Regions from separate parts of the Psychrobacillus sp. FSL K6-1415 genome, predicted to be linked through region 2. Evidence: a T-box and tRNA genes for the amino acid it is inferred to sense, from the RefSeq annotation. Region 2 holds a T-box; the other holds one or more tRNA genes.
The links. A T-box is a leader RNA that pairs with one kind of tRNA and senses whether it is charged. The one in region 2 lies ahead of leuS (leucine--tRNA ligase), so its partner is inferred to be a tRNA-Leu.
Positions count from the first base shown of each region.

Region 1: it has a tRNA-Leu gene. The T-box ahead of leuS (leucine--tRNA ligase) is inferred to sense a tRNA for this amino acid. The anticodon was not compared.

Region 1 is NZ_JBBOOQ010000001.1:3,231,987-3,239,730, forward strand. Features, by position in the region: gene MKY60_RS15585 (alpha/beta fold hydrolase) at 1-327, shown strand, start outside; gene MKY60_RS15590 (VOC family protein) at 468-839, shown strand; gene MKY60_RS15595 (SRPBCC family protein) at 981-1,442, opposite strand; gene MKY60_RS15600 (DUF1801 domain-containing protein) at 1,435-1,815, opposite strand; gene MKY60_RS15605 (VOC family protein) at 1,950-2,345, opposite strand; gene MKY60_RS15610 (SRPBCC family protein) at 2,568-3,020, opposite strand; tRNA gene MKY60_RS15615 (tRNA-Leu) at 3,312-3,394, opposite strand; tRNA gene MKY60_RS15620 (tRNA-Cys) at 3,430-3,503, opposite strand; tRNA gene MKY60_RS15625 (tRNA-Gly) at 3,516-3,590, opposite strand; tRNA gene MKY60_RS15630 (tRNA-Gln) at 3,597-3,668, opposite strand; tRNA gene MKY60_RS15635 (tRNA-His) at 3,670-3,745, opposite strand; tRNA gene MKY60_RS15640 (tRNA-His) at 3,780-3,855, opposite strand; tRNA gene MKY60_RS15645 (tRNA-Trp) at 3,881-3,954, opposite strand; tRNA gene MKY60_RS15650 (tRNA-Tyr) at 3,965-4,048, opposite strand; tRNA gene MKY60_RS15655 (tRNA-Thr) at 4,056-4,131, opposite strand; tRNA gene MKY60_RS15660 (tRNA-Phe) at 4,141-4,216, opposite strand; tRNA gene MKY60_RS15665 (tRNA-Asp) at 4,354-4,429, opposite strand; tRNA gene MKY60_RS15670 (tRNA-Met) at 4,433-4,507, opposite strand; tRNA gene MKY60_RS15675 (tRNA-Val) at 4,544-4,619, opposite strand; tRNA gene MKY60_RS15680 (tRNA-Glu) at 4,790-4,864, opposite strand; tRNA gene MKY60_RS15685 (tRNA-Ser) at 4,889-4,980, opposite strand; tRNA gene MKY60_RS15690 (tRNA-Asn) at 4,986-5,060, opposite strand; rRNA gene rrf (5S ribosomal RNA) at 5,069-5,184, opposite strand; rRNA gene MKY60_RS15700 (23S ribosomal RNA) at 5,302-7,744, opposite strand, start outside.
Region 2 is NZ_JBBOOQ010000001.1:2,847,283-2,858,817, forward strand. Features, by position in the region: gene MKY60_RS13470 (GNAT family N-acetyltransferase) at 1-264, opposite strand, end outside; gene MKY60_RS13475 (MarR family winged helix-turn-helix transcriptional regulator) at 291-743, opposite strand; gene MKY60_RS13480 (DNA alkylation repair protein) at 1,263-1,970, opposite strand; gene MKY60_RS13485 (VOC family protein) at 2,036-2,440, opposite strand; gene MKY60_RS13490 (sigma-70 family RNA polymerase sigma factor) at 2,634-3,161, shown strand; gene MKY60_RS13495 (hypothetical protein) at 3,154-3,816, shown strand; gene leuS (leucine--tRNA ligase) at 4,214-6,625, opposite strand; T-box leader at 6,791-7,003, opposite strand; gene MKY60_RS13505 (3-oxoacid CoA-transferase subunit B) at 7,127-7,780, opposite strand; gene MKY60_RS13510 (CoA transferase subunit A) at 7,794-8,483, opposite strand; gene MKY60_RS13515 (3-hydroxybutyrate dehydrogenase) at 8,672-9,439, opposite strand; gene MKY60_RS13520 (GntP family permease) at 9,481-10,818, opposite strand; gene MKY60_RS13525 (sigma-54 interaction domain-containing protein) at 11,113-11,535, opposite strand, start outside.

The DNA.
Region 1 (7,744 bases), 380 kb from region 2:
GTAACAGATACTTTTTTCTTTCAATATATTACAGCTCCATTCTCTAATTGGTTTACTGGGTTAGGATTACAAGCAGCAGGGTGGTCTACCGCAGCAATCATCAACACCTTGAGGGATGAAAACCTCAATGCAGATCTCCCCAAAATATCAGTCCCTACATTAATCGTTCATGGAGTACATGATAAGGTGATCCCATATGAACAAGCTCAAATACTAAATCAAACAATAAAAAATTCACATCTCGTCCCCTTTCATTACAGCGGCCATGGGCTTTTCTGGGAAGAACGAGTAAAGTTTAACGACCTTATAAAACAGTTTGTCGGATAGATAAGCTTTATAAGAAATAAGTTCACAGGAAAGCTTACTAAGCTATCTTGTGAACCTTTTTGTATAGTAAATATTATTAGACTACTCTATACTTATAATTGATATAATTTTCAGTTATTAATTATGAGAGGTGGAGAAACATGAAACTAGGTGTATTTTCTTTAAGTTTAAATGTTAAAGATATTAATGCTTCAAAAGATTTTTATGAAAAACTTGGTTTTCAAACTCTTGGAGGGGAGATTACTCAAAATTGGTTAATTATGAAAAATGAAGATACCATTATCGGTTTATTTCAAGGAATGTTTGAAAAAAATATTTTAACCTTTAATCCAGGATGGAATAGCAACGCGGAAAACCTAGAATCTTTCACTGACGTTCGTGAACTTCAAAATCAGCTTAAACAAAAAGGAATAAAATTTCAGACCGAAGCTGATGAAACTACAGTTGGTCCTGCACATTTTACAATCGAAGATCCAGATGGCAATCAGATTCTTCTAGATCAACATAGATAAATTTTATATTAATGGCCTCCAAACCTAACCAAAAAGTGCTTTACTCTTTTGAGACAGGTACGAAGAAATGCAATGTGGTTCATTTGTTCAAATTATGAAAAGCAGGCTCCTATAGAAGAGCCTGCTTTTACTTTCATCATTTTACACGTTTGCATCAGGAAACTTATCAGCGACTAAATTTAACTTTATATTATGCTCCAGCAATGCTTTAAGGCCACAAAGAACAATTGTATAGCCACCGGTTGAATCTATTACTTGATTTGCTATTTCAGTTAGATTACCCTTGAAGCCATAATTTTTAATTTCGACAAATGTTCCTTCTGATTCTCTTTGGGTAAATAGCCATTCAGCAGTTGTTTCATCATCGAATTGGATTAGAATCCGCTTATTTTGTTCAATTTCCTGCACATCGAACTCAGCTGAAACTCCGTACATCTCCCATTCCCAACGAATACGTCTTCCTTTTTCTAATCTCCCGCTACTCTTTGTAAACCAAAATTTTGTCGTAATAGTTGGATCAATAAAAGCTTCGAATACCTCCTGCACTGGCTTTCTTATTAGCATTCCTACACTCACAGTTGATAATTCATCAAAATTAGTCATTAAATTCTCCTTCATTTAAGGTAATAGCAGTTTGAATAAGAGAGATAAAAGTTTCTGATTGGATATCATCCATTTTTGTAATCCTAATATGTCTCATTGTTTTACCCGAACCCTGTAATAAATTATTTATGTCTTTTTCTACAAGTTCATTTCCTTTATGAAAACCTAAATTAACATGCTTTTTAGCTGTTTGTAGATAACAAACTAACCCTTTATATGAATAGTTAGGCATCGACCATTTATATTCTTCTACAAGAGCAGGTGAAGCAGTTAAAATTATTTCTCTTAAAACCTTTGTAATGCTCTGAATATCATCTGGTAAATTCAGAATAAACGTATCTACATCTATAATTGCTCTCTTTGGTTTATCCACTAAGTATCACCTATTCTACTATATAACTTTTGCCATGATATGTTATCCATACAATAATCTTTTTAAAATTTAAAAATGCGTTCGAGATCAGAGAAATCTCAAACGCAGGAATAAGCTACCTTACTTTATAGAATTTACTTTGCATTCTTATCAGGCTGATGAATCCCAAAAACATTACCCTCAGTATCAGAATAATATCCCTGCCAAGCCATTCCAGGCAGAGCATACTTTGGCATTGCCACCTGTCCACCATACTCAAGTATTTTAGTTTCTGTTGAATCGTAATCTTCCACGCCCAATGTACAAGAGAAGCCATTCATAGGCTGATGTTGTTCTGGTGGAGGTGTTTGACGTTTCATTAAAGCCCCATCAATACCAGGCGAGCTTGCATCGCCAGTAATAGCCCCAAAATAAGGAAGCCCCGCATAATCAGTCCAGTCTTCAAATGTCCACCCAAATATTTCTCCATAAAACTTCTTTGCACGGTCCATGTCATCCACATGAATTTCAAAATGAACTAATCTCCCCATATTTCTCCCCCAATTTGATTCATTTTAGATTTAAATAGCTTGTACCATTAAAAACTCGCAAACCTTCTTCATCATTGTAATAAAGATTGAAAATTAAATCAATTCCATATAGTGCTTACTAGTTAAAATTTTCAATCTAAATTGACTTGAAGAATATCTACATGACTGTTAACAGATTTTATAACTAGGATCACTAAAACATATTAAGACTGCTGCTACTAATTATCTCTCTAAAAATGCTATCAATGCGTCTAAATCCTTTGCAGAAGCTTTTTTAAAGGTGCCCGCCATCATTTTACCAAAAAGTTTAGTTATACCTGTGAGACCTTTTATTTCTCCCATTAACTTTATCTCCGTAAGGTTATCAGATGAAGTTACTTTATAGGTAAAAATATATTCTCCTTTACCAGTTGTTCCTTTCTTACCATCACAGCGAAGAACAATTTTATCTGGCTCATTGAGTTCAACAACTTCAAAATGTTCCGTAGCCACTTGTCCAAACATCTTTCTTGATTCCTTCCACTCACTGCCCACTTGCATTAGTCCAACATCCAATCGTTCAATACCTACAAGGCCCTGCATCCAGTAATTAGCAGCATCCAAATCAATCAAACCATCATATACTTGTTGCTTAGAAAGGTGGGTAGTTCTTTTCACTTCAAAGTTAGTACTCAAGCGGATAGCCCTCCAAAATGTTTACTAAAGTATATCATACTATGATCACCGCATTGTTAACGTCTTAATAAAGGCTCCAGAGATATTATGACAGTAATACAGATTATTATTCAACTTAACCTTCTCTTAAATTCCTTTTAGGACTAGGTTATTTTTGATGCTTGTGGAAGTTCAGTTCAAAACGCTTTCTTTTTCTCTCTACAACAAAAGACACCCGTTAACGCTGATTTAACAGTGTTAACGGGTGTCTTTAATTTTACGTATATTGAATTGACGTAAAACACATAATAATACCGGTGGTCGGGGTCGAACCGACACATCCAGAGGATACGGGATTTTGAGTCCCGCGCGTCTGCCAATTCCGCCACACCGGCAAAATAAAATACTACTAGGCAGTTATTATAAAATTTGGAGGCGGCAACCGGATTTGAACCGGTGATAAAGGTGTTGCAGACCTGTGCCTTACCACTTGGCTATGCCGCCATAATTAAGTAATGGAGCGGAAGACGAGGTTCGAACTCGCGACCCCCACCTTGGCAAGGTGGTGTTCTACCACTGAACTACTTCCGCAAAAAACTGGGGTACCTGGATTCGAACCAGGGCATGATGGAATCAAAATCCATTGCCTTACCGCTTGGCTATACCCCAATGGGGCGGACGAGGGGAATTGAACCCCCGAGTGTCGGAATCACAATCCGATGCGTTAACCACTTCGCCACGACCGCCACAAATAAAAAAAGAGCTAACTACTAAGGAATATGGGGCGACTGATGGGAATTGAACCCACGAATGCCGGAATCACAATCCGGTGCGTTAACCACTTCGCCACAACCGCCATTATTCAAAGTTAACTTATAATTTGGCAGGGGCAGTAGGAATCGAACCCACATCAAAGGTTTTGGAGACCTCTATTCTACCGTTAAACTATGCCCCTAAATAAAAACTGGTGGTGGGGGACGGATTCGAACCGCCGAACCCGAAGGAGCGGATTTACAGTCCGCCGCGTTTAGCCACTTCGCTACCCCACCAGTATAGTGGTGCCGGAAAAAGGACTTGAACCCTCAACCTACTGATTACAAGTCAGTTGCTCTACCAATTGAGCTATTCCGGCGTATAAATATGGTGGCTCAGGACGGAATCGAACCGCCGACACAAGGATTTTCAGTCCTTTGCTCTACCGACTGAGCTACTGAGCCTACTTCGATTTGTGCTAGGCTGCGAATCTCTTTGTCAGCTTCATTCGTTCAGTCAGTCACGTACTTTAGTACGCTCCTTCCATCACTCAATCGCTTCCTCGATCTTCTTGCTTATCTCAAATCTCAAATAAAATAAATGGCGGTCCCGACCGGGATCGAACCGGCGATCTCCTGCGTGACAGGCAGGCATGTTAACCGCTACACCACGGGACCATTTGGTTGCGGGGACAGGATTTGAACCTGCGACCTTCGGGTTATGAGCCCGACGAGCTACCACTGCTCCACCCCGCGACAATAGAATGCTTACTAATTTATTTCTTAAAGAAATGGTGGAGGATGACGGGCTCGAACCGCCGACCCTCTGCTTGTAAGGCAGATGCTCTCCCAGCTGAGCTAATCCTCCTGGGTAAAATTACGATAAGCTTCGAATCTCTGCTTCAGCTTCATTCGTTCAATCAGTCACGTACATAAGTACGCTCCTTCATTCTCTCATTTGCTTCCTTGATCTACTCGCTTCTCCTAATTTTACATAAGATAAGCTTCGTATCTCTTTGTCAAATAAATTGAAATAAATGGTGACCCCTACGGGATTCGAACCCGTGTTACCGCCGTGAAAGGGCGGTGTCTTAACCGCTTGACCAAGGGGCCATACTTTTATGTAGAAAACTTATCTGGCGGAGAGCAAGGGATTTGAACCCTTGAGACAGTTTAACCCGCCTACACGATTTCCAATCGTGCTCCTTCGGCCACTCGGACAGCTCTCCTAAAATGGCTCCGAAGGTAGGACTCGAACCTACGACCGATCGATTAACAGTCGATTGCTCTACCACTGAGCTACTTCGGAATAATACAGCCTAGCGACGTCCTACTCTCACAGGGGGAGACCCCCAACTACCATCGGCGCTGAAGAGCTTAACTTCCGTGTTCGGTAAGGGAACGGGTGTGACCTCTTCGCCATCATCACTAGACATTATTAATTTGAAAGACAATATTTATTATAACAAAACTAGAAATTAATTCAAGCTTTTTTTATACTTTTTTGTACTCTCAAAACTGGATAAACGACATTGTTACGTTAAACAAATTTGGTTAAGTCCTCGATCGATTAGTATTCGTCAGCTGCACGTGTCGCCACGCTTCCACCCCGAACCTATCTACCTCATCGTCTTTGAGGGATCTTACTTACTTGCGTAATGGGAAATCTCATCTTGAGGGGGGCTTCGTGCTTAGATGCTTTCAGCACTTATCCCGTCCACACATAGCTACCCAGCGATGCTCTTGGCAGAACAACTGGTACACCAGCGGTGTGTCCATCCCGGTCCTCTCGTACTAAGGACAGCTCCTCTCAAATTTCCTACGCCCACGACGGATAGGGACCGAACTGTCTCACGACGTTCTGAACCCAGCTCGCGTACCGCTTTAATGGGCGAACAGCCCAACCCTTGGGACCGACTACAGCCCCAGGATGCGATGAGCCGACATCGAGGTGCCAAACCTCCCCGTCGATGTGGACTCTTGGGGGAGATAAGCCTGTTATCCCCGGGGTAGCTTTTATCCGTTGAGCGATGGCCCTTCCATGCGGAACCACCGGATCACTAAGCCCGTCTTTCGACCCTGCTCGACTTGTAGGTCTCGCAGTCAAGCTCCCTTCTGCCTTTACACTCTTCGAATGATTTCCAACCATTCTGAGGGAACCTTTGGGCGCCTCCGTTACACTTTAGGAGGCGACCGCCCCAGTCAAACTACCCGCCTGACACTGTCTCCTACCCGGGTTACGGGTATGGGTTAGAATTTCAATACAACCAGGGCAGTATCCCACCGACGCCTCCTCCGAAGCTGGCGCTCCGGGCTCTAAGGCTCCTGCCTATCCTGTACAAGTTGCACCAAAATTCAATATCAAGCTATAGTAAAGCTCCACGGGGTCTTTCCGTCCTGTCGCGGGTAACCTGCATCTTCACAGGTACTATAATTTCACCGAGTCTCTCGTTGAGACAGTGCCCAGATCGTTACGCCTTTCGTGCGGGTCGGAACTTACCCGACAAGGAATTTCGCTACCTTAGGACCGTTATAGTTACGGCCGCCGTTTACTGGGGCTTCAATTCGCACCTTCGCTTGCGCTAAGCACTCCTCTTAACCTTCCAGCACCGGGCAGGCGTCAGCCCCTATACTTCACCTTACGGTTTTGCAGAGACCTGTGTTTTTGCTAAACAGTCGCCTGGGCCTATTCACTGCGGCTCTTCTAGGCTATGCACCCAAAAGAGCACCCCTTCTCCCGAAGTTACGGGGTCATTTTGCCGAGTTCCTTAACGAGAGTTCTCTCGCTCACCTTAGGATTCTCTCCTCGACTACCTGTGTCGGTTTGCGGTACGGGCACCTATCACCTCGCTAGAGGCTTTTCTTGGCAGTGTGAAATCAGGAACTCCGGACATACGTCCTCGCCATCACAGCTCAATGTTATAGAATGCGGATTTGCCTACATTCACACCTTACTGCTTGGACATGCATAACCAACAGCATGCTTACCCTATCCTTCTGCGTCCCCCCATTACTCAAACGGTGGTTTGGTGGTACAGGAATATCAACCTGTTATCCATCGCCTACGCCTATCGGCCTCGGCTTAGGTCCCGACTAACCCTGAGCGGACGAGCCTTCCTCAGGAAACCTTAGTCATACGGTGGACGGGATTCTCACCCGTCTTTCGCTACTCATACCGGCATTCTCACTTCTAAGCGCTCCACCAGTCCTTCCGGTCTGACTTCAACGCCCTTAGAACGCTCTCCTACCACTGATACCAAAGGTATCAATCCACAGCTTCGGTGATTTGTTTAGCCCCGATACATTTTCGGCGCAGCGTCACTCGACCAGTGAGCTATTACGCACTCTTTAAATGATGGCTGCTTCTAAGCCAACATCCTGGTTGTCTAAGCAACGCCACATCCTTTTCCACTTAACAAATACTTTGGGACCTTAGCTGGTGGTCTGGGCTGTTTCCCTCTTGACTACGGATCTTATCACTCGCAGTCTGACTCCCAAACATAAATCATTGGCATTCGGAGTTTGTCTGAATTCGGTAACCCGGGATGGGCCCCTAGTCCAAACAGTGCTCTACCTCCAAGATTCTAACGTTTGAGGCTAGCCCTAAAGCTATTTCGGAGAGAACCAGCTATCTCCAGGTTCGATTGGAATTTCTCCGCTACCCACACCTCATCCCCGCACTTTTCAACGTGCGTGGGTTCGGACCTCCAGTAAGTGTTACCTTACCTTCATCCTGGACATGGGTAGATCACCTGGTTTCGGGTCTACGACCACATACTCATTCGCCCTATTCAGACTCGCTTTCGCTGCGGCTCCGTCTTCTCAACTTAACCTTGCATGTAATCGTAACTCGCCGGTTCATTCTACAAAAGGCACGCTATCACCCATTAACGGGCTCTAACTACTTGTAGGCACACGGTTTCAGGATCTATTTCACTCCCCTTCCGGGGTGCTTTTCACCTTTCCCTCACGGTACTGGTTCACTATCGGTCA
Region 2 (11,535 bases):
TTCATCACCCATTTCTTCAGATTGAGCATCATTGATATTGACTTTTAAATATCCAGCAACTTCGTTCTCAAAATAAACAAAAAAGAATTTAGAAGATATATTGGTTAATTCTTTCTCAAGTTGTTTTAAGTTAAATGCTCTTCCCATATAGGCATTCATATTTTCCGGCGAATTCTGATGCTCAAATGTATCGTTAAATGTTTCACAACTAATTTTTTGAAGTATATGTAGATCTCCAAGGCTACACTGTTTTGTTTTTATCACTTTAAATTTGTCACTCCTTAAAATTATTAATAATTTCTCTTGTTTCCCTTTTTTACATATTCCCAATCTATTTCTATATTTTTTCTAACTCTCTGGAGAAGAGTACTAATGATTTCTGTTTCGCTTTCGGAAAATCCAACTAATGCTTTCATATTTGAATAATCATTTTCCTTTATTATGAAAGGATAAATATTTTCACCTTTCTCTGTGGGATATAGTTTTTTTATTTTTTGGTTATGTTGATCATCTCTCTTTTCAATAAAGCCATTGATTTCAAGTTTTCCTATAGCACGAGAAGCTGTGGTTCGGTCTACTTTTATCATTTCAGCTAACTTTTCTTGAATTATCCCTGGATTTTCACATATTCTCACAAGGTATAAATACTGTCCTTTTGTAAGATGATATTCTTTAAATTCTATATTGCTTATAGAATCTAGCGCTCTAGCAATCATTCCAATTTCTCGTAAAATATCCTTCATACTATAAGCCTCCTATCCGCTTTGTTGCAACTGCAACAAAAAACATAAATTAAATTTAACTTAATATCGTTGTATTTGCAACAAAAATAATAAAGAAAAGTTTTTGTATAAGGAACTGAGACATATTTGCCGACAAATTTTGTACCGATTATAGTGCACAGATCAATACAAATAATTCTGAATTCTTATACAACACCAAAAATTGATAAAAATAAAAAGCATTCATTGTGGAATGCTTTCAGACTGTAGACAAACTGTAATTTTTGGAGCATAGAGTTATATACTAAAATCGGCAAGGACCACCACTTCGCTTTCCGTGGGCTTGGCTTCAGCCTCCTCGTCACTGCGAAAACATATGCTCCTGCCGTTACTCTTCGCAAAGTCATTGGTCAAACAAAGTTCGACCAATGCCTTTCCTGCGGGGGCTTCTGCTCAAGCTGTTCCCACAGGAGTCTTCGTGGTGGTCCAAGCTGAAAGCATCCATTGTAGAATGCTTTTTATACTTTCTAAATCACTTTTTTAACATCTTACATGCCTGCGCTTAAAGCCAATTCTTCCTCTATCGACTTCTTTTTGTATGTTTTCATAAGCATTTAGGAAACTACTTTTTTTATCTTCTTTCTTGAGTTCTACTATACCTATCTCCTTTGCGGTCTCAAGAGCTTTTTCGTGTAGAGGCAAATAAGAAGTCCCCACTGTGTACAAAAAATTATTCATAGAAGATTTCGCTCGTTCAGGTGATTCCTGAATGCTACTTTTTACCATGCCAAGCATATCTAAGATCTTGCTTTCTGAGAATTCCACGTCTTTACGGTTTCCTAGAAGCCAACAGTAACAACTCCAACCCGCAGACATTCTCAGTTCGTCTCCACTTTGAATCCATTTATCTGCTACTTCTTGGGCAATATCTGACTCTGATAAAGTTACAGCGACTACATAATCGGATAGCATATAAAAATACGCCGTGTCCATCCAACGATTATAATCCGACTCAGTCATAGCTTTAGGGTCTGCAATAATTCCAGCAAAGTACATTGCATCATAGTTCCCGGTAGCATACAACTCTTCAGCCAAATGTTGGTTTATTTTTATTTTCTTTACGATTGGCTTCATAGCGCCTGTAGCAACACCAAATAGCGGTTCATGCGCACCATTGGATATATACATTTTTTTAGTTCGATCCTTACCAAGTGCTTCAAGCTCCTGCATTACCATTTCCAAATTCATCGTTTAGCACTTCCTTCTATAAAAAATTTCCATAGTCGCTCAAACGCCACTATATCTTTCTAATCCTATTTCACTTTGAAAGTAGGACTCAATTCACTCCATACATCGAACACATTTCCATCTAGATCGCGGAAAACAAAATTGTTACCTGGATGGCCCCGATCCTCAATTTCCCCGACATTTACTTCCTTTTTCTTAAGAAATTCATGAAATTCTGCTAATTGCTCTATACCATCCACTTCAAAAGTCATTGTAAAATGTTCCTGTTGATAACTATCAAAAAAACTAGATCGTTCCCCTACTTGAGCCTTAACAAGAAAAAAGCTTTGATCAGCAAATTCTAAGATTGCTTTATCATCATTTCTAAAGTTCTCAACTGCGCCTAGCATTTCCTGATACCACTTCGATGATTTCTCTGGATCTACAACAGGAATGTATGTAGTCCCCACTCTTTTAATAAAGTTATTCATTTCTTAAACTCCCCTCTTATTATTATAAGGCTTATAGTAAATTACAATTCCATATCTATTTCTATCATATCATTTTTGAGGTCTTTCAAGACATGATTAAATACATGAAAGGATATAGTTCCTTAAAACTGTAAAAATTTTAGATAAATCCAAACTTTGAAGGTCTGGGAATCGTTTAATGTATAACGGAGGAGTGGTTGTTTTGTTTAATATTAATAATCTAAAAGAATTAATGCTTCATTATACAGAACCCTTAATACGTTTGGCTTATTACTATGTGAAAGATCTCCAAGCAGCGGAGGATATCGTACAAGAAGTATTCATAAAATTTTACCATAATGAGAACGGGTATGAAGAACGTGGAGAGTTAAAGGCATTTTTAACAACAATGACTGTCAATAAAAGCAAAGATTATTTAAAGAGTTGGACATATAAAAAAGTACAACTACAAAACAAAATATTTCCTTCAGCCAACACAAGGAATAAAGACGAATTAGTAAAAAAAGACGAGCGAGCAATAATTGGAGAAGCAATACTAGAATTGCCCCTAAAGCAGCGAGAAGTTCTGATTTATTTTTATTTCAACGAAATGACTATTGCTGAGGTTTCACATATTTTATCTGTTCCAGAAGGTACTGTAAAAACCAGATTAAGGCGTAGCAAAGATTTATTAAGGGGAAAACTGAAAGGAATAGAATGGGAGGTGCTTTTAAATGAATAACTATATACCTTCTAAAGTGAAAGATTTAACTGCGAGTAAACAACGAGTTATACAAAACGTAATAAACGAGATAGAAAATAACCAGAGAAATCCAAAACATAAATGGCTATATGTTGTTCTATCCACTGTTTTAGCAGTAAGTGTAATACTCTTTGTCTTCTCCGAAATATTTATGAAAAATGAACAACAATCAGCAAACGGAATGCTAGATATAACTAAACCTACATTCTCCGAAAATCAAGATTTACTCTATCTTCATGGGGTAACGCTAGGTGACTCACAATCAAAAGTAATTAAAGCCTTAGGTGAAAATTATACAATAGATGATCATGAGGATGGTAGTGGTGCAGACTTCATATTGGATTATGATGGTATTGTGAGATTCTATTTTTATCAAGACAAATTAGATAGCATACTATTGATGAAAGTAGATAAAATTTACTTTGACAAATTATTTGATGATTATGGTGGATATAAATTTATTACTTCTTCTAGTGAAGACAATAACGATCGCTATTTCTATTCAAAGGAGACTGGTCAGCTATTAAAAGCAACGATCGTTCCTGACGGAAACCTTTATTTGTATCTCATGCATGTGGGCAAAGACCTCTTGGAGAATCCAGATTTCCCAAAAATTGAACAGGTTTTAGATTAGTTTAAATTATATGGAAGCAAAAGTATAATGACTTCAAATTTACAAGAACTGATCAAATTGGTTCTTGAGCATTCAAAGTACCAGAAAGACTGACTTTGTGCACTCAAGTTACATATGCTTTCTTGTCTTTTCGATCGTTTTGATCCTTTTATATGTTTACTTGCTTTCACCTTTTGTTTACTTGCTTCTACCTGTAGCTTACTTGTGATCGTAAAGGGTTTACTTGCTCTTTGTCTATATTTACTTGCGCTCTAACGCTTTTTACTTGCTAAACGGATATTTTTTCCAAAAAATTCACAGTGTAATTTGGATAATCGAAAAAACATCTCACCTCTAAGAAACTTATAGAGGTGAGATGTTTTAGTTATTCTTATTTTAACTTCTTTTAAAATCTACATTAGATTACGATATTGACCATTTTACCTGGGATCGCAATTATTTTCTTCACTTCTTGACCTTCCAACCATTGTTGCACTTGTTCAGAAGCAAGAGCTAATGCTTCTAGCTCTTCTTTTGTCGCATCTTTAGCAACATGTAATTTCGCACGGACTTTTCCTTTAATTTGAACAGGAATTTCTACTTCATTGTCTACCAACTTAGATTCGTCGAAAGTTGGCCAAGATTCATAAACGATTGTATCATCATGTCCAAGAATGCTCCAAAGCTCTTCCGCAATATGTGGAACGATTGGAGAAATAAGCTTCACAAATCCTTCTACATACTCTTTAGAAATTTGCTCTGCTTTATAGCCTTCATTGATAAATACCATCATTTGTGAAATGGCAGTATTATAATGCATTGCTTCAAAGTCTTCAGTTACTTTTTTAACAGTTTGGTGATACGCTTTTTCCATATTATCAGAAGAAATGTCCGTAACTTTAGAACTCAACTTACCTTCTTCATCGACAAGTAAACGCCATATACGATCAAGGAATCTTCTTGATCCATCTAAACCGTTTGTTGACCATGGCTTCGAAGAGTCCAGTGGACCCATGAACATTTCGTATAGACGAAGTGAATCGGCACCATGACTTTTTACAATATCATCAGGGTTTACTACATTCCCTTTTGATTTAGACATTTTCTCATTACCTTCACCAAGAATCATTCCTTGATTAAATAGTTTTTGGAATGGCTCTTTCGTAGTAACAACACCAATATCATAAAGAAACTTATGCCAGAAACGTGCGTACAATAAATGAAGTACTGCATGCTCTGCGCCACCTACATAAATGTCAACTGGAAGCCAACGTTTCGCTAGTTCTGGATCGACAAGTGCCTCGTTATTATTTGGATCAATATAACGAAGGTAATACCAACAGCTACCCGCCCACTGTGGCATAGTATTAGTCTCACGACGACCTTTTTTACCTGTTACTGGATCTACAACATTTACCCATTCGGTAATATTAGCTAATGGTGATTCACCTGTTCCACTCGGTTTAATATCTGTTGTTACCGGAAGCATTAATGGTAATTCAGACTCATCTACAGGTGTCGAAGTACCATCCTCCCAATGGATAATTGGAATTGGCTCGCCCCAATATCGTTGACGGCTGAATAACCAATCACGTAGACGATACGTAATTTTCTTCTCACCTTTACCATTCGCTTCAAACCATTGAATTGCTTTTGCTATTGCTTCTTGTTTATTTAAGCCATTCAAGAACTCTGAGTTAACAAGTGTACCATCTGCTGTGTAAGCTTCTTTTTCGATGTCTCCACCAGAAACTACTTCCACTATTGGCAAGTCAAATTGTTTCGCAAACTCATAGTCGCGCTCATCATGTGCAGGAACTGCCATAATTGCACCTGTTCCATAGGTAGCTAACACATAATCTGCAATCCAAATCGGCATTTTCTCCCCACTTACAGGGTTAACCGCATAAGCACCTGTAAATACACCTGTTTTATGTTTTGCTAAATCTGTACGTTCTAAGTCACTTTTTAGTTTCACTTGATCTTTATAAGCTTGCACTGCTTCTGATTGGTCAGCAGTTGTGATGACATCCACAAGCTTATGCTCAGGTGCTAATACTGCATACGTTGCACCAAAAATAGTGTCTGGTCTAGTTGTAAATGCTCGGAATGATTCGTTAGTTTCAGCTACCTCAAATGTAAGCTCTGCACCTTCTGAACGCCCAATCCAATTACGTTGCATTTCTTTCAAGCTATCCGGCCAGTCAAGATCATCTAAATCCTCTAAAAGTCTGTCTGCATAAGCAGTTATACGAAGCACCCATTGACGCATCGGACGGCGTTCTACTGGATGTCCCCCACGCTCGGATACACCATCGATTACTTCTTCATTAGCCAAAACAGTACCTAATGCTGGGCACCAGTTTACTGGCACTTCATCTACATATGCTAGGCCTTTTTTGTACAGTTGAATGAAAATCCATTGTGTCCATTTATAATAAGAAGGATCCGTCGTATTGACTTCTCTATCCCAGTCAAATGAAAATCCTAAATCGGTCATTTGACGTTTAAATGTAGCAATATTCTTCGCAGTAAATTCTGCGGGATCATTCCCAGTATCAATTGCATATTGCTCTGCTGGAAGACCAAAAGCGTCCCAACCCATTGGGTGAAGAACGTTATAGCCTTGCTTACGTTTAAACGCACTTAATATATCCGTTGCAATATACCCAAGTGGATGCCCTACATGTAGGCCAACTCCTGAAGGATAAGGGAACATATCCAATGCATAAAATTTTGGTTTGGATGGATCATCTGTCATTTTATAGGTTTTATTTTCTTGCCAATACTTTTGCCACTTTTTTTCAATCGCTTCATGATTAAAGCTCATCGTAACTCCTCCTTAAATTTAGAAAAGCGTTAGCGCCTATGCAAGTCTCGACAAGTGCTGGAAAGGTTTCACGGACAGGCATCCTCTGCCTTTTCTTGAAACCCTGAAGCAACTTGAGGGGCTAGGCGCTAAAGCTAGACATAAAAAAACTCGCCCCTTAAAAAACTAAGGGACGAGAGATATACTCACGCGGTACCACCCAAATTAGTGAAAACTTCACTCAACTTGATTCCTTAACGCGGAAAACGGAATAAGCTACTAATCGTTCACTTATTCTGACTCAAAGGCGAGTTCAATAATTCGTAACGCTAACTTACACCAATCGCTAGCTCTCTAAAGAAACGATATTTATCTACTATTCCTTATCTCAGTCAACTTCTATTAGTTTTTATGATAATGGATTCTGTATTAAAATACAAGCTACACTTTAATCAATTACTCTTTGTGATAATTGGCGTCCAGAGGGTTGACTTAAATCAGCAATACTTTCGCTGTTTTAATTTAAATCGCTACATTTTCTCTAACATCTTTAATAATAAGCTCCGCTTCTGTAGCGTCGATAATATCTTGAACAGAATAACCCTCGAAAACTTCCTTCAATTCAAGTCCGTCCTCGGTTACCTCTATCATTGCCCGTTCTGTTATTATTTTATTCACAACTGCTTTACCTGTTAAAGGTAATTCACATTGTTTTTTAATTTTAGCAGAACCGTCTTTTGCACAATGGTCCATAATGACAATAATTTTCTTAGCACCATGCACTAAGTCCATTGCTCCGCCCATGCCTTTTATCATCTTCCCTGGAATCATCCAGTTTGCAAGATCTCCTTTTTCAGAAACCTCCATCGCTCCTAAAATGGCTACATCGACATGTCCTCCACGTATCATCGCAAATGACTCTGCACTATTAAAAAAAGCAGAACCTGGAATAGTAGTCACTGTTTCCTTACCGGCATTTATAAGATCTGGGTCTACTTCTTGCTCAGTTGGATATGGACCTATGCCAAGCAAACCATTTTCAGATTGTAAAACGACAGTTTTATCTGGAGAGATGAAATTCGCTACTAAAGTCGGAATCCCAATTCCTAGATTAACGTAGTTTCCATTTTCGATTTCCTTTTCTGCTCTTCTTGCAATTTTTTCACGTGTATTCAATCGAAACTCCTCCTTAAGAACGTGTCGTTAAACGCTCGATTCTTTTTTCCTGTTCTGCTTGGAACAGACCTTGAACATAAATACTCGGTGTATGTATTTGGGCAGGATTTAGGTCGCCTGTTTCCACAATCTCTTCCACTTCTGCTATGGTAATTTTACCTGCTGCTGCCATCATTGGATTGAAGTTTTGCGCTGTCATATTATAAATAAGATTTCCAAATTTATCTGCCTTAGCTGCCCGTATGAAAGCATAATCAGCTCGAAGTGCTTCTTCTAATACATATTCCTTACCGTCGTATACACGTACTTCCTTTCCTTCCGCTACAATGGTTCCTACACCTGCAGGAGTATAAAAAGCAGGAATTCCAGCACCACCAGCGCGAATTTTTTCTGCCAACGTTCCTTGTGGTGTCAATTCCACCTCAATCTCACCAGATATTACCTGTCTTTCAAACTCTTTATTTTCCCCAACATATGAACCTATCATTTTCTTTATCTGTTTATTTTTAAGTAGCAGCCCTAGACCCCACTCATCCACACCACAATTGTTGGAGATAACCGTTAAGTCCTTCACACCTTTTTCAACTAACGCTAATATTAGCTGTTCCGGAATTCCGACAAGTCCAAATCCTCCAACCATTAGAGTCATTCCATCTTGCACCCCTGCAACAGCCTCTTTAGCTGAATTGTAAATAGGTTTCATGCTTCCAATCCCCTTTCAAGTAAGCTTGACACATTATTATTTTCTCAAATATCCGATAACTTAGCAAACTATATTCCTGAATATTTGAATAGATGAATTCTTTCTCCCTATCTAGTGATATTTAATAAAACACAGCGATTATTAAATCGGACATTTAAAAAACAATCGCTTAAAGTCAATTATTATAATTATTGACTCGTGTAACCACCGTCTAAAACAACTGCTTGCCCAGTCATACCTTTTGCAGCTTCACTTGCTAAAAACATAGTTAAATCAGCTATCTCTTTTACGTCTAACAATCGTTTTTGTGGAACTAAAGGATATAATACTTCCTCTAAAACGGCTTCAACTGGAACATTTCGTACTTTCGCTAAATCCTTAAATTGGTTCCGTACAAGCGGTGTGTCCACATATCCTGGGCATACGGCATTCACTGTGATTCCATCTGCCGCTGTCTCAAGAGCTGCAACTTTTGTAAGACCAATTACGCCGTGTTTGGCTGAGTTATAAGCTGCTTTACCAGCAAAACCAACTAAACCATTTATAGAGGCCATATTAATAATTCTCCCGAATCCGTTCTCCCGCATATGCGGAAGAACGTGTTTAGTTGCAATAAACGGAGCGGTTAGCATTATTTTTATCAATAGCTCAAAACGTTCTGTCGGAAAATCTTCTAGCATTGAAACATGCTGCATACCTGCGTTATTTATAAGGATATCAATCCTTCCAAATTCTTTAATAGTAGCATTTATAGAATTGACTATGTCTTCCTCTTTTGTCACGTCACATTTAATACCAAGTACTTCATTTCCTAAATCTATGGCAGCATCCTTTACCTTCTCTTCATTTATATCAGTTAAAACAACTTTCGCACCAGCTTTATAAAATTCCTGAGCAATCTCAAAGCCTATGCCCTGTGCTGCTCCAGTAATAAGAAGAACTCTATCTTTAACCACTTATATTACCCCCAACTTACCATAAGATTCGCTTAATATAATCAAATACCTAATCCAATAGAAAAAAGAATTATCGCAATTGCTAATCCTATTAATGGTGTTACAACTGTTGTTGCAGCTACAGCCCAATAGGCTGCACTATGTTTTTCACCACAGATCGATTGAATTGTCGTTACCACATAACCATTATGTGGTAGGGAATCAAGTGCCCCTGATGATATTGCTACAACTCGATGCAAAGCTTCTTGATTGACCCCTGCTTCAATGTAACCCGGAGCTAATAATGGCAATGCAATAGTTTGACCACCAGAAGCAGATCCGGTCATACCTGCGATCACCGATACCGCGACACCAGCACCTATCAATGGAGATCCCGGTATACTAGCCATAGCATCCACTGCTACACCAAAAGCAGGAACAGCTTTTGCTACACCTCCGAAACCGACTACAGCAGCTGTATTTCCAATTGCTATTATAGCCCCTATTGTTCCAGCAGAAACTGCTTCCCATGGACTTTTAAAGTATTTCCAACTCACAATAAATGTTGCAATAATTCCACCAAGTAACGCCAAGATTAGTGCCGATTGCTTTAGTTCATCGTGGAAAATATAAGAAATAACTAATACTACTATTAGTGGGATAAATGCTAGAAACGGATTTGGTAATGCACGAGATGTATCAAAAGTAGGATCTGTTTTTCTATCTTCAAAGTGTTCACCATTCTTTACGGCTTTCGAAATAATTTTCTTCAGCCACCAGTAACCAAATACCGCCATAAAGGCTGCTACGATAATACTTACTTCTGCACCTGCATAAGGTGTTGTCTCTAGATAATCCATCGGAATCCAGTTTTGAATTTCCGGAGATCCAGCGGAAGTCATGGTAAATGTTACGGATCCTAAAGCAAGTGTTGCAGGTATAAAGCGACGTGGCAAATCAGCTTGTTTAAACAAAGATATAGCCATTGGATACACAGCAAAAGCTACAACAAACAAACTTACTCCCCCGTATGTCAAGATAGCACATGCAATAACAATAGCTAAAACAGCAAATTTCATCCCTAATTTGTCCACTATCATTTTTGCAACTGCATCTGCAGCACCGCTATCCTCCATAACCTTTCCAAATACAGCACCTAATAAAAACATTAAATACCATGACATGATAAATCCTGTAAATCCTTGCATATAATTTGTCACAAAGTTTGGTACACCATCTTCCACTAATTGTGGAAATAGTGGCATACCACTCATTAATGCCACGAATAGTGCAGATACTGGACCAACTATAATAATATTTACACCTTTCAAAGTTAGACCGATTAATAACGCAAGTCCCCCTATTAAACTAATCATACTCATTAGAATACTACCATCCATAAACAAATCCCCCTTAATTTTTATAGTTAAATCTTCCGCCGTTTCTCTGCAGTTGAATCGGCTTTATTGAATCATCTATCAAACTTCAATTCTTAAATAAAAGCGCTTTCATAGGTAATTAAATCATAATCGAAATTTTCAATCAATAGAGTTTGTGACGGCACCCTTTGCATTTCAAAAGATAATAATCCGACATTTCGGATTATTATAATATTAAAACTAATAAACAACGGTTTAATTCAAAAAAAAGAAAATCCGATTTTTTGGATTGATGTCCAAAAAATCGGATTTAGTTCATAAGTTGTGTTTTTTGATTTTTTCATATAATGTGGATCTGCTTAGACCAAGTTGTTTTGCAATTTGTATTTTATCGGATTCTTCTTCTAGGTATGATTGAAGAACTTTCTTTTCTACTGCTGCTAAAATGTCTTCGAGTGTTCCAGTAGTTTGGAAAGATGGTACATTCCTAAGCTTCACCTGAGCAGGAAGTGCTGATGGCAAAATAATATCGTTTTCAGCCAAATAAACTGCAGCCTGCAGTATGTTTTGTAATTCTCTTACATTCCCTGGCCAGTGATAGGATTGGAGTATCTCTCGCGTTTTTGTTGCTAACGTGACATGTCTTCGCCCAGCCTTGAGCATAAACTTTTGAAGAAAATAGTTGAGTAAATCTACGAAGTCTTCCATTCTTTCTCTTAGAGGGGGAATTCTTAAGGT